DNA from 4 places in the Nitratireductor kimnyeongensis genome. Region 1 is predicted to be linked to each of the others. Evidence: predicted binding sites of a transcription regulator. Region 1 holds the regulator's gene; each other region holds the start of a gene.
What was found. Region 1 encodes LexA, which represses DNA repair genes until DNA is damaged. Its sites were predicted from a motif close to TGTTCNNNNTGTGTTCNG; they were not measured.
Positions count from the first base shown of each region.

Region 2: recA (recombinase RecA) is a predicted target of LexA. The motif match lies at 1,833-1,850, and genes of this name have one in related genera.
Region 3: KW403_RS01715 (ATP-dependent helicase) is a predicted target of LexA. The motif match lies at 2,057-2,074, and genes of this name have one in related genera.
Region 4: KW403_RS13930 (PA0069 family radical SAM protein) is a predicted target of LexA. The motif match lies at 1,789-1,806, and genes of this name have one in related genera.

Region 1 is NZ_CP078143.1:3,742,283-3,745,602, forward strand. Features, by position in the region: gene gyrA (DNA gyrase subunit A) at 1-172, opposite strand, end outside; gene KW403_RS17760 (MarC family protein) at 404-1,036, shown strand; gene lexA (transcriptional repressor LexA) at 1,135-1,854, shown strand; gene KW403_RS17770 (NAD(P)H-hydrate dehydratase) at 1,930-3,320, opposite strand, start outside.
Region 2 is NZ_CP078143.1:3,416,339-3,419,658, forward strand. Features, by position in the region: gene KW403_RS16210 (pseudouridine-5'-phosphate glycosidase) at 1-708, opposite strand, end outside; gene KW403_RS16215 (carbohydrate kinase family protein) at 722-1,672, opposite strand; gene recA (recombinase RecA) at 1,909-2,994, shown strand; gene alaS (alanine--tRNA ligase) at 3,222-3,320, shown strand, end outside.
Region 3 is NZ_CP078143.1:369,581-372,900, reverse strand. Features, by position in the region: gene KW403_RS01715 (ATP-dependent helicase) at 1-2,016, opposite strand, end outside; gene KW403_RS01710 (MerR family transcriptional regulator) at 2,131-2,544, opposite strand; gene KW403_RS01705 (dienelactone hydrolase family protein) at 2,696-3,320, shown strand, end outside.
Region 4 is NZ_CP078143.1:2,932,510-2,935,829, forward strand. Features, by position in the region: gene KW403_RS13925 (ribonuclease HII) at 1-294, opposite strand, end outside; gene KW403_RS13930 (PA0069 family radical SAM protein) at 515-1,669, opposite strand; gene moaB (molybdenum cofactor biosynthesis protein B) at 2,005-2,559, opposite strand; gene KW403_RS13940 (4-(cytidine 5'-diphospho)-2-C-methyl-D-erythritol kinase) at 2,537-3,320, opposite strand, start outside.

The DNA of each region.
Region 1 (3,320 bases):
AGAGAATGCGCCGATGCACCGGCTTCAAACCGTCGCGCGCATCCGGGAGAGCGCGGCTCACGATAACGCTCATCGCGTAATCGAGATAGGAGCGCTGCATCTCCTCGATGATGGAAATCGGCTCGATATCGTCGGGCTCGCCCGGTCCGGTCGGCGTTGTCTGGTCAGTCAAATCGGATCACACACAAAATAAGGAATCACTGACTTCTTATATATGAAGCGCCATTGATTCTCCAATCGGAGCAGAGATTGGCGCCGAGGAAATCCAACGCAATTTCAGACGCATATGGGTGGTCTGTGAATGGCGTCGATGACAAATTGCCGCAGCATCCACACACACGCTGATAATCAGAGCTTTTCTGAAGCCTCCCAACTGGGTTAGACAGTCTCAAGGGAGGCCCCGATGGCAGGTTACGAGACCTTATTCAACGCGTTCGTCACACTGCTGGTCACCGTGGACCCACCGGGCCTGGCACCGCTCTTTCTCGCGCTGACGGTCGGGATGAATCGATCTGAGCGCAATCAGGTCGCCGTCCGGGCCGCAACTATCGGCTTTGCGGTCCTAGCCCTCTTTGGCGTGGCCGGCAGCGCCATACTTTCCGTGTTTGGTATCACGCTCCCGGCGTTCCGCGTCGCCGGCGGACTGCTCCTCTTCTTCATCGCTTTCGAAATGATCTTCGAACGTCGCCAGGAGCGGCATGAAAAGAGTGCTGAACGCGCAATCACCCGAGACATGATCCGAAACATCGCCGCATTTCCGCTGGCAATTCCCCTGATTGCCGGTCCAGGCGCGATCTCTGCCACCGTGCTTCTTTCCGGATCCTTCAGCGGCCTCGTCGGCACCGCAGCATTGCTGGGAATTCTTCTGACGACCATCGCCATTACCTATGCGGTGTTCACACTTGCAGACCGCGTCGACCATTTCCTCGGCGAGACAGGACGATCGATACTGACGAGACTTCTCGGTGTGATCCTTGCAGCTCTTGCCGTGCAGTTCGTAGCCGATGGCGCAAAGGCTCTGTTCAGCGCGCCGTGACGGCAGACGTCGAACGACAACACCGGGAGTTGCGGAACACAACTGGAACATATAGAGTATGTTCTGGTTTTGTTTTTAACTGATTCTCGGTGGCGCCCATGCTGACCCGCAAGCAGCACGAACTTCTCCTGTTCATCCAGGAGCGGCTGAAGGAGACTGGAATCCCGCCTTCATTCGATGAAATGAAGGAGGCGCTGGACCTTGCGTCGAAGTCGGGTATTCACCGGTTGATCACCGCTCTTGAGGAGCGCGGCTTTATCCGCCGGCTCCCCAACCGGGCTCGTGCCCTGGAGGTGTTGCGCCTGCCCGATTCGATTGCACCGGGCCTGAATGCCGGCGCACGCAAGTTTTCGCCCAGCGTCATTGAGGGCAGTCTCGGCAAAGCGCCTCCTGCCCCGCCCAAGCCGGCAGCAAGCAACGATGACGCCATTGCCGGTGTCGTGTCTGTGCCGGTCATGGGGCGCATTGCTGCGGGCGTTCCTATTGATGCCATTCAGCACCAGACCCATTCCATCGCCGTGCCTCCGGACATGCTGAGTGGGGGCGATCACTATGCGTTGGAGGTCAAGGGCGACTCGATGATCGAGGCCGGCATCTTCGATGGCGACACGGTGATTATCCGCGAAACCCAGACCGCCAATCCCGGCGAGATCGTCGTCGCCCTGGTCGATCAGGAAGAAGCGACCCTGAAACGTTTCCGTCGCAAGGGAGCGTCCATCGCCCTCGAAGCCGCCAATCCGGCTTATGAGACACGGATATTCGGTCCCGATAGGGTAAAGGTTCAGGGACGGCTGGTTGGCTTGATGCGGCGTTATTGAACCTGCTGGCGGAGGGGCGTCTGTTTTGCCTACCCCGCCTGGTTCCCTGTTTCATGAATGCGGCCAGGAGTTCGCTCAGGATCTCGCTTGGGCTGACGGGGTCACCTTCTTATAAAACAATCTTTGCAACACCTCTGGCAGCAGATCCGGCAGGTCTTCGGCGACCAATCCATACCCGAATGTTCGACCGCTTTCTGCATGAACCCACACCCCCGCACACGCCGCTTCAAAAGCCGGCATCCCTTGAGCCATCAGGCTTGCGATAATTCCCGACAGCACATCGCCAGATCCAGCGGTCGCCAAATGCGGGGTGGCATTCACATTGATTGCGGCCCGCCCGTCGGGTGCCGCCACGATCGTATCAAATCCCTTGAGCACAAGGGTTGCGCCCGATCGCTCGGCCGCTTCCTGGGCGCGCTGCACTTTGGAAACGCCTGTTCCGTCTTGAAGTTCGGGAAAAAGTCGGGCGAACTCGCCTTCATGCGGCGTGAGAACCACCTTGCCGGCGGAAGCCCTGATCATTCCAAAAAACACATCCGCCCGGTCACGAAAAGCAGTGATCGCGTCTGCATCGAAGACCAGCCCGCTCGCTTCAGTCGCCTGATCGAGAAGCGCGCGTGCGAAACTGCGCGTTCGCCCACCTGTGCCGGCACCTGGTCCCAGGAGGGCCCCGGAGGGTTTGCGGTCAACAAGAAATGCCTGCAACTCGCTCACCGTATCTGCTTTGCGCAACATGATCGACGTCAGATGCATAGCGTTGATCGAAAGCGCGTTGGCGGGCGAAAGCACTGTCACGGCACCTGCCCCCGCACGCGCCGCTGCGAGCGCTGAAAGTCTCGCTGCCCCGGTCGTGATGGCCCCACCGGATACCACCGCCACATGACCACGCGAATATTTGTGGGTGCCTGCGGTGATTTTCGGCCAGATTGGCCGCCACAACGGAGGCTGGTTTTCCCAAACCTTGCAGCCGACAGCATGAAGCGCACTGTCGGCAATGCCGATATCCGCTACGACAAGATCACCGCAAATTTGCCTCCCCGGCACGAGGAGATGTCCGCGCTTTTTACGAAAGAACGTGACAGTCAGGTCCGCTGAAAAGGCTGACCCGAGCGGCTTTCCGGTCAACCCGCATAAGCCGGTTGGCAGATCGATGGCAACCACAGCAAGCCCGCTATTGCTCACCTCTGCAATGATGGCGGCTTCCCCTCCTTCCACGGGGCGCTTCAGACCCGCACCGAACAATGCGTCAACCACGAGCCAAGCCCGTCTGGGTTGGAAGGCCGACAATGGCTCCGGCTTTACCGGGCAGTCGCCAAGCGCGAGCGCGGCATCGCTGCCCGTGGCCGGTCCGGCATCGGCGAAAACGCGAACCTCCAGACCTCGTTCAGCCAGGAGGCGCGCAACGACATAGCCGTCACCGCCATTGTTGCCGGGGCCGCACAAGACGAAGAAGCCTTCTGCCTCTG
Region 2 (3,320 bases), 330 kb from region 1:
GTCCTCTGCGGGGACCGGATTGGCAATCAGCATGCCGCCATCGATGCCAAGCGCCATGCGGGTCGCCTGAAAGCGCGCGATTGCCTCTGCGCTGTCAAGACGCAATGGAGCGGGGTAGGGCGAATGGCGCGACCAGAAGGCTGGCACTGTGTCAGTGCCATAGGTGACCACTGGAACGCCACGGGTTTCCAGCACCTCCAGCGTCTTCTCGGTGTCGAGGATCGCCTTCGGCCCCGCAGAAACGACGATGACGGGCGTCCGCGCCAGTTCGTCAAGATCGGCCGAGATATCGAAACTCGTCTCCGCGCCCTTGTGTACCCCACCGATGCCGCCTGTGGCGAAAACGGCTATCCCAGCCATGTGCGCGGCGATCATCGTCGCGGCCACGGTCGTGCCACCGCTTTTCCCCTCGGCGATGGCGAAGGCCAGATCTGCGCGCGAAAGCTTCATCGGATCCTTCGTCTGCGCCAAGGCTTGGCGCTCCTGATCCGACAGACCAATCTTCAGCCGCCCGTCGACCACTGCAATCGTAGCTGGGATGGCGCCTTCCTCGCGGATCAGTGCTTCCACGTCCCCGGCCATCTCGTTGTTGCGCGGCCAGGGCATGCCATGGGTGATGATGGTGCTCTCCAGCGCCACCACCGGCTTGCCTTCGGCAAGGGCTTCGGCGACCGGCGCATGGACATCGATAATGTTGTTGGAACGCACGGGAGGAACTCCTTTATGAAACACGACGCGGGGCGGGCACCCGCGCGAGCGCCGCATCGAAGGCGCTAATATCGAATTCGGGCGCTGCCGAGGCAGAGCCAACGGCAAGTCCGGACGCGGCCACGCCCTCGCGCACCGCTTCCTGCAGGGGCAGGCCACGCATGAGCGCCGCAACACTTGCACCAGCCAGCGCGTCGCCGGCGCCAGTCACATCCACCACAGTTTCCGCGCGTGGCGGGTCAATTCGCCACTGGTTCTCGGGTGTAAAGACCGTGACGGCCTCGCCGCCTTCGGTGATGACGCCCGCGCCTAAGCCTGAAACCTGAAGCGTCTTTACAGCCTCCAGGATGGGACCTCCGGATGGAAGCCCGGCAAGCGCGCGCGCCTCCCGCGCATTCATGAAGAGCGCAGAGAGTTGGGAAAAATGGGAAATCAGCCGTCCGGCCTTCGCCGGCGAGACCGCAATTGCATGAAGGGATGCCGCTCCACGGATAGAGACCAACTGCGTCAGCGCTTCCGGGGGGAGATTGGCATCGCAGAGTATGGCATCGGCCGCAGCCGCAGCCTGCCGCATTTTCGAGCGCCGCAACTGCTTGGCGAATGCCGTATCGTAGAGCGTCATGTCCGCAAGACCGGTGATAAGCTCTCCATCATGATCGAGAATCGCCGTGTAGCTCGGTGTCATGCGGTCGAGGAAAGTCGCCGAGAGGTCTTCGAACCCCGCTTCCTCAATGGCGCGTGCCACCGTCTCGCCCGCCGCGTCCCCGCCACGCAGGGAAAGGAGCGATACGGCCATACCGCGCCGGCCTGCCATGCGCGCGGCATTGAATATGCCCCCGCCGACGTCTTCGCGCATGCGTCCAGGGTTGGACGTGGCTGGAATATGTGCAGCGTCCAGCCGCCCACGGCGGTCCATGTGAGCGCCACCGACGGCAAGCAGGCAAGGTCGGTTACTGGCGTTCATAGGCACTCTTTCCGAATCGCCCAGCGCAGGAATGTTCCTCCGCTCTGATGCTTAGAGGGTGGCAAGCGCAATGGAGCGATGATCGTGATCATGAATGTACAAAAAAAGAACAAAATTGATTTATCGATGTTTTTCAGTGGCATAAAGCCTATTGCGAAAATGGAACAAAAAGGGTACATATAGCTATCGCGGATTTGGCGGAACCGCCTCCATTGACCTCGAAGGGGTGTTGTATCATGGCTCAGAACTCATTGCGGCTTGTAGAGGATAATTCGGTGGACAAAACCAAGGCTCTGGATGCGGCGCTATCGCAGATCGAACGTGCCTTCGGCAAGGGATCGATCATGCGGCTCGGCGCCAATGATCAGGTGGTCGAAATCGAGACCATCTCCACCGGGTCGCTGGGCCTCGATATTGCCCTGGGTGTCGGCGGACTGCCGCGCGGTCGCATTATCGAGATCTACGGTCCGGAAAGCTCCGGTAAGACGACTCTGGCGCTCCACACGGTTGCCGAGGCACAGAAGAAGGGCGGCATTTGCGGCTTCATCGATGCCGAACATGCGCTCGATCCTGTCTATGCCCGCAAGTTGGGTGTCGATCTGGAAAACCTTCTGATCTCACAGCCCGACACGGGTGAGCAGGCGCTTGAGATCTGCGACACGCTCGTGCGCTCCGGTGCGCTTGACGTGATCGTGGTCGACTCGGTTGCTGCCCTGACGCCGCGCGCCGAGATCGAGGGCGAAATGGGCGATTCTCTGCCGGGCATGCAGGCCCGTCTGATGAGCCAAGCGCTGCGCAAGCTGACGGCCTCCATTTCCCGGTCGAAGACCATGGTGATCTTCATCAACCAGATCCGCATGAAGATTGGTGTCATGTTCGGCTCGCCGGAGACGACGACGGGCGGCAATGCGCTGAAATTCTATTCTTCGGTGCGTCTCGACATTCGCCGCATCGGTTCTGTCAAGGATCGTGATGAGGTGGTGGGAAATCAAACCCGTATCAAGGTCGTTAAGAACAAGATGGCCCCGCCGTTCAAGCAGGTCGAGTTTGATATCATGTATGGCGAGGGCGTCTCCAAGACGGGCGAACTGATTGATCTCGGCGTGAAGGCCGGCATTGTCGAAAAGTCAGGCGCCTGGTTTTCCTATAATTCGCAGCGTTTGGGGCAGGGGCGTGAGAACGCCAAGCAGTTCCTGCATGACAATCCCGAGGCCGCGCAGGAGATCGAATTGGCCCTGCGCCAGAATGCAGGCCTGATTGCCGAGAAGTTCCTTGATGATACCGGACCGGGCGACCAGGATGGCGGAGACGCTGAGGAGTAGAACCTCATTCTCGCTGGCTCTGGCAACACTGCAGGGCCAGCGTGCTTCAGTCCGATGACGTCACAGAACACCGCCACCTTCTGGCGGTGTTTTTTTATGTGTTCCCTTGGGGAGATGGTCCTGTCCTTTGCCGCGTCACGGGATTTCTGGACACGTCCGGGTGCTGGCGTTAAAAGGCGGGCTTCTGTTCCCCGCTTTTCAAGCGGGCTTCTCGCAAAGGCTGAATCATGAGTGGCGTCAACGACATCCGGTCGACCTTTCTCGACTATTTCAAGAAGAACGGACACGAGATCGTGGCTTCTGGCCCGCTTGTGCCGCGCAACGAC
Region 3 (3,320 bases), 420 kb from region 1:
GCGCGAGGGGATGGTGGATTGCCAGAGGCCGTGAATGCGCCGGTTGGAGGCAAACCACAGATGCAGGTTCCTCTTGGCGCGGGTGAGGCCGACATAGGCGAGGCGCCGCTCTTCTTCCAGACCGGAGCGGCCACCCTCATCGAGCGCGCGCTGGTGGGGGAAGAGGCCTTCCTCCCAGCCGGGGAGGAACACGGTGGGGAACTCCAGACCCTTGGCCGAATGCAGCGTCATCAGGCTGACGGCGTCGAGTTCCTCGTCGCGTTCGGCATCCATGACGAGAGCAACATGTTCGAGGAAGCCGCGCAGACTGTCGTAATCCTCCATGGAGCGGATCAGCTCCTTGAGGTTTTCGAGCCTGCCGGGTGCCTCGGCGGAGCGGTCGTTCTTCCACATGTCCGTATAGCCGGACTCTTCAAGGATGATCTCGGCAAGTTCGGTGTGGGGCGTGCGGTCGAGCATGCCCTGCCAGCGTTCGATATTGTCGACCAGCGTGCGCAGCGAGGCGCGCGGCTTGGGCTTCATCTCTTCGGTACCGACGAGATCGCGCGCGGCTTGCAGAAGGGTGGCTTCGCGCATGCGCGACACGTCGTGGATCTGCCGCACGCTGGCTTCGCCCAGCCCGCGCTTGGGCACGTTGACGATGCGCTCGAAGGCGAGATCATCGGCGGCCTGCGCGACGATGCGGAAATAGGCCATGGCATCGCGGATTTCCATGCGCTCATAGAAGCGGGGGCCGCCGATGACGCGGTAGTTGAGCCCCAGCGTGACGAAACGATCTTCGAACTCGCGCATCTGGAAGGAGGCGCGCACAAGGATGGCGATGTCGTTGAGCGCGTGGCCCTTGGTCTGAAGCGCCTCGATCTCCTCGCCGACGGCGCGCGCTTCCTCCTCCGAATCCCAGGCGGCATGGACCTTGACCTTGGGGTCGTCGGGATCGGACTGTTCGGTGAACAGCGTCTTGCCAAGCCGACCCTCATTGTGGGCAATGAGGTGGGAGGCAGCACCCAGAATATGGGCGGTGGAACGGTAGTTGCGCTCCAGCCGGATGACGGCGGCGCCGGGAAAATCCTTCTCGAAACGCAGGATGTTGTCGACCTCGGCTCCGCGCCAGCCATAGATGGACTGGTCGTCGTCGCCCACACAGCAGATGTTGACGGGTTCGGTGCTCTTGGGGCGCTGGGCCAGCAGCCTGAGCCACATATACTGCGCGGTGTTGGTGTCCTGATACTCGTCGACGAGAATGTAGCGGAACTTTCGGTGATAGTCGGCAAGCACATCCGGGTGATCGCGCAGAATGCGGATCGGATGGCACAGGAGATCGCCGAAATCGACGGCGTTGAGTGTCTTCAGCCGGTCCTGGTAGGCGGCGTAGAGTTCACGGCCCTTGCCATTGGCGAAGGCGCGCGCATCGCCCTCGGGAATGTCCTTGGGCGCGAGGCCCTTGTTCTTCCAGCCATCGACCATTTGCGCGAACTGGCGCGGCGGCCAGCGCTTGTCGTCGAGCCCTTCGGCCTGGATGATCTGCTTCATCAGGCGGATCTGGTCGTCGGTGTCGAGAATGGTGAAGGAGCTTTTGAGCCCCGCAAGCTCGGCATGTTTGCGCAGGATCTTGACGCCGATGGAGTGGAACGTTCCCAGCCAAGGCATGCCCTCGATGGCTTCGCCCACCAGCGTGCCGATGCGCATTTTCATTTCGCGCGCGGCCTTGTTGGTGAAGGTCACGGCGAGAATCTGCGAGGGATAGGCGCGGCCGGAGGCCAGGATATGCGCGATACGCGTGGTCAGAACGCGGGTCTTGCCGGTGCCGGCACCCGCAAGCACCAGGACGGGGCCTTCGGTCGTCTCGACGGCAAGCCGCTGTTCGGGATTGAGTGCATCGAGATAGCGCGTGTCGGGACCGCCCGAGCGCGCGGCCATGGCGCGCGCGGCAATGCCGGACGGCTTCTGCGCTGCCGGGGGAGGCGGGGTCGGGTCGTCCTCGTCGAAGAACGGAATATCGTCAGGAAAGCCGGACATCGGACCTGCATATGGTGATTCGGGGGGCAAAGCCCAAGGATGTTTTCCATTTGTACCGGTTTGCAGCCCATGAACCAAGATGCTGACAGCCGGCAAATTCATCCGTTCTGATGATCAGTGGTCGCTTTCACAAAGCGAATGATCGGACAGTGCGCGAAGAACGTAGCAATCGCAGACCGTGCCGCTGTCGCAACTGTCCACAATGCGTTGCAGCTCTTGTTCGAGCTTCTGGAGGCGGGCGATGCGCTCGCGCACCTCACCAAGATGTTCGCGGGCGATGCTGTCGGCCGTCTCACAAGGCTTTTCCGGATGCCCGCTCAACTCGATCAGCGAGCGAATGGCGTCGATGCCGAGGCCGAGATCGCGGGCATGCCGGATGAAAGTCAGGCGGTCCATCGCGTTGCGGCCATAGCGCCTCTGATTGCCGGAAGAGCGTTCAGGCGGTTCGATCAGGCCGGTCTCCTCGTAATACCGGATTGTCGGCACTTTCACGCCCACCCGCTTCGATAATTCTCCGATGGACCACATGAGGATCGCTCCTAGCTTTTGCTCCCGAAGATATAGGCATCGGCGGTCGTGAGCGAAAGTCTGCCGTCGCTCACGCGGGTGTGAGTGGACCTCAGCCACAGGGACGATAGTCTTTGCCCAGCGGGGTCTGACAACAATCGGGAGTGATTTCATGCAGGATCAGCCGAAGATCACACAGGCGATGATCGACGCCTATGACGAATACACGCATCTCACGCTCGATCGCCGTGCCTTCATGAACAGATTGACCAAGCTTGCCGGTTCGGGGGCTGCAGCGGCGGCCATCGCGCCCATGCTCGCCGCCAATTCCGCGCGGGCGGCCATGGTGGCTGAAGATGATGATCGCCTCACCGCGGAAGAAGTCACCTATGCCGGTGAAGGTGGGGAAATGATGGGTTACCTCGCCCGCCCGGCCGGAGCCGACGGAAAACTTCCGGCGGTGATCGTCATTCACGAGAACCGTGGTCTCAATCCGCATATCCGTGATGTGGCACGGCGCATGGCGCTTGAAGGCTTCGTAGCGCTTGCGCCTGACTTTCTGTCGCCGTCGGGCGGTACGCCAGAAGACGAGGACAAGGCGCGCGACATGATCGGTCAGCTTGAAGGCGGCCAGACCGTGGGCAATGCGGTTGCAACGCAGGCGTTTCTTGCCGGACATGATGCGACCAACGGGAATGTCGGCGCAATCGGCTTCTGCTGGGGTGGGGGGCTGGTGAACCAGCTTGCCGTGAACGATCCCGAGCTTGACGCAGGTGTGGCCTATTACGGGCGTCAGG
Region 4 (3,320 bases), 810 kb from region 1:
TGCCGCACAGATGGACGCGACAGAGACGCTGACGGCCATCTCGATGATCGCCTGGAAGAGCCGATCGCGCGCTTCGGCAGACAGCCGCTTGGAATCGTCCAGCCCTTCAGGCAAACGGTTTGCATCAAGAATGACGGCGGCGGCCACAACAGGGCCTGCAAGCGGCCCGCGGCCTGCCTCGTCGAGCCCTGCCACGGGGGCCAGGCCCTCGCGCAGGAGAGCGGCCTCCATCTGGAAGTCGGGGCGAACGGGCAGATCAAAAAGAGTGGGAGAATCGGAACGCGTGCGAGCCATGGTGCGGCGATGCTCGCATCGCTTCCGATTCTCCGCAAGGGCCTCCCGGCAACAAGGGGGGCGGATGGGCCGGGAAGCGACCGTCGGCTACGGGGATGCAAGCCGGACGGAAAGGATGTGCTGTCGGGAAAGGCGACGTTTCACGGAAACGTGGTGCCGCTCCGACGCTTTGATCTGCGATACGGAATCCGGAGCAGTGGGCGGATCCGGCAAGACACTGTCAAAGCAGCATGAGTTGTTCGCCTCCCGGCTGGGGCTGTTTGAACAGATCCGTCCTCAGCTTGCGCTTTTGCTGATTGAGCCCGAGCCGCTTTGCCGCGATCTCGAAGCGCCTGCCGATCTGCCAGGCATAGGGGCCGGTGCCCTTCATGCGCTTGCCCCATTCCGCGTCGTAATCCTTGCCGCCGCGCATGGAGCGGATCAGCGACAGGACGTGGCGATAGCGGTCGGGCGCGTGGCGCAGAAGCCATTCCTTGAAAATGGGGCTGACCTCCAGCGGAAGACGCAGAATGATATAACCCGCCTCGCGCGCGCCGGCTGTGGCGGCGGATTCCAGAATGCGCTCGATTTCGCAGTCGGTGAGGCCGGGAATGACAGGGCCCAACATCACGGATGTGGGGATGCCGGCGTCGGTCAACGCACGGATGGCTTCCAGTCTCCGCGCGGGCGTCGCCGCGCGTGGTTCCATGGTGCGTGCCAGCTTGCGGTCCAGCGTGGTGACGGAAAGCGCGACCTTGGCCAATCCCTTCTCCGCCATGCGGGAGAGAATGTCGATATCGCGCATGACGAGCGCCGATTTGGTGACGATGCCGACGGGGTGCCCGTGCGCCTCCAGCACTTCGAGGATCTCGCGCATGATGCGGTATTTCTTCTCGATGGGCTGATAGGGATCGGTGTTGGTGCCGATGGCGATGGTCCGTGGCTGATAACCCGGTTTGGAAATCTCGCGCTCCAGAAGCCGTGCGGCATCGGGCTTGGCAAAGAGCTTCGCCTCAAAGTCCAGTCCTGCCGACAGGCCCATATAGGCATGGGTGGGGCGGGCGAAACAATAGACGCAGCCATGCTCACAACCGCGATAGGGATTGATGGAGCGGTCAAAGGAGATGTCGGGCGAGGTGTTGCGCGTGATGATGGTGCGCGGCCTCTCCACCTGAACCTCGGTCTTGAAAGGAGGCAATTCCTCAAGCGAGCCCCAGCCATCGTCAAAGACATGGCGGGAGACCGGTTCATAGCGGCCAGACGGGTTGATGCCCGCTGCCCGACCCCGGCGACGCTCGGAATCGATGCGAATGCCCGACCGGTCGATGACCGTGTTGGCTGTCGCGGCCCCACCGCCATTGAAGGCGGCTGCATCTGCTCTCACAATCTGTTCCATGGCTTGCTCCATGACTGAGCGATTTCGCTGACTTTCCAGGACGCGGGGCCAAGTTCTGACCCTAGAGCCGAAAGCAGAATCAGCGTCGCTTCCGATGAATCTATTCCTATTCGAGGAATGAGAACAAAGCAAGAACTTTTGACGAAATCGAGGCGTGCGAGTTTTCCACAGGCGTGCGAAAAGGGCAGCGGGGACGGTGCCGCAGCTTTCAGAGCGGTTCACCGTTTCACGGAAACGCTGCTCCGCTCTATCTGTCTGTTTTTCCGCATTTGCGTGGACGTCAGGTGATTCCACCTGACTGCAAAATGCTTCAGGTTATCAAGGTCAGGAAGGGATCAGGCGGACTTGCCGCCGCCGCGTTTCAGATGCTCGGCAAGGCGCGGCATGATTTCCACGAAATTGCACGGCATGTGCCGGTAGTCGAACTGGTCTTTCAGGATACCGTCCCAGGCATCGCGGCAGGCGCCGGTGGAGCCGGGCAACACGAAGACGAAGGTCTGGTCGATGAGCCCCGCCGTGGCGCGCGACTGGACGGTGGACGTGCCGATCTTCTCAAAGGAGATGCGATGGAAGACCTGCGAGAAGCCGTCCATGCGCTTGTCGAACAGCGGTTCCAGCGCCTCGGGCGTCACGTCGCGCCCGGTGAAGCCGGTGCCACCCGTGGTGATGACGGCATCGACCCCGGGATCGGCGCACCACAATTTGACGGCCATCTGGATGGCCGCGATATCGTCTGCGACGATCTTTCGATCGGCGAGCGTGTGGCCGGCCTCATCGATGCGCTCGGCAAGGGTCTGGCCGGAGCGGTCGTCCTCAAGGCCGCGCGTGTCGGAAATGGTCAGCACCGCGAAGCGGACAGGAATGAATTCACGCACGGGCGTGCTGGACATGAGCGTTCTCGGCTTGCGTGGGAACGGGGGAGCGTGTTTCGGTGGCAAGGACAAACCAGTCGGGATGGCGCTCTTGAAGAAGGGCCGCAGCCTGATCCGCCCCGGGCCGGGTGGAAAAGACGCCGAAGCAGGTGGCGCCGGAGCCGGACATGCGGGCAAAAAGCGCATTGGCTTCCTTCAGCGCATCGCGCGCCTCCTCGATCTGGGGCACGATCTGACAGGCGGGTTTTTCCAGATCGTTTCGCGCCTCCTTCAGCCAATGGGCGGCAGACACCGTGTCGGTGAATGCGCCGAGGGGCGAGAGGGGGGGATTTTCGCGCCGCTCAAGCCTGGAGAAGACCTCGGGTGTGGAGAGCGGGATATTGGGGTTCACGAGAACGAGCGGCAGGGCGGGGAAATGCGGCAGTTCCTCGAGCGCTTCGCCAATGCCACGCGCAACGAGCGGTTTCGATGCCAGGCACATGGGGACATCCGCGCCGAGGCTGAGGCCGAGCCGGGCCAGCGTAGCCTCGTCGATGTCGATCTGCCAGTGGCGGACGAGAAGCCTGAGCGCGGCAGCCGCATCGGCCGAGCCGCCGCCGATGCCGGAGGCAACAGGCAGGTTCTTTTCAAGATGCAGGTGAACGGGAGCGCGGGCCGCTTCTCCGAATTTTTCGCGCAGAAGATCGCGGGCGCGGGTGACGAGATTGGTCTCGCCGATGGGGACATGGGCTGCGAAATGACCGGAGACGAAGAAATCGTCTTCGGATCCATCCTCCGCC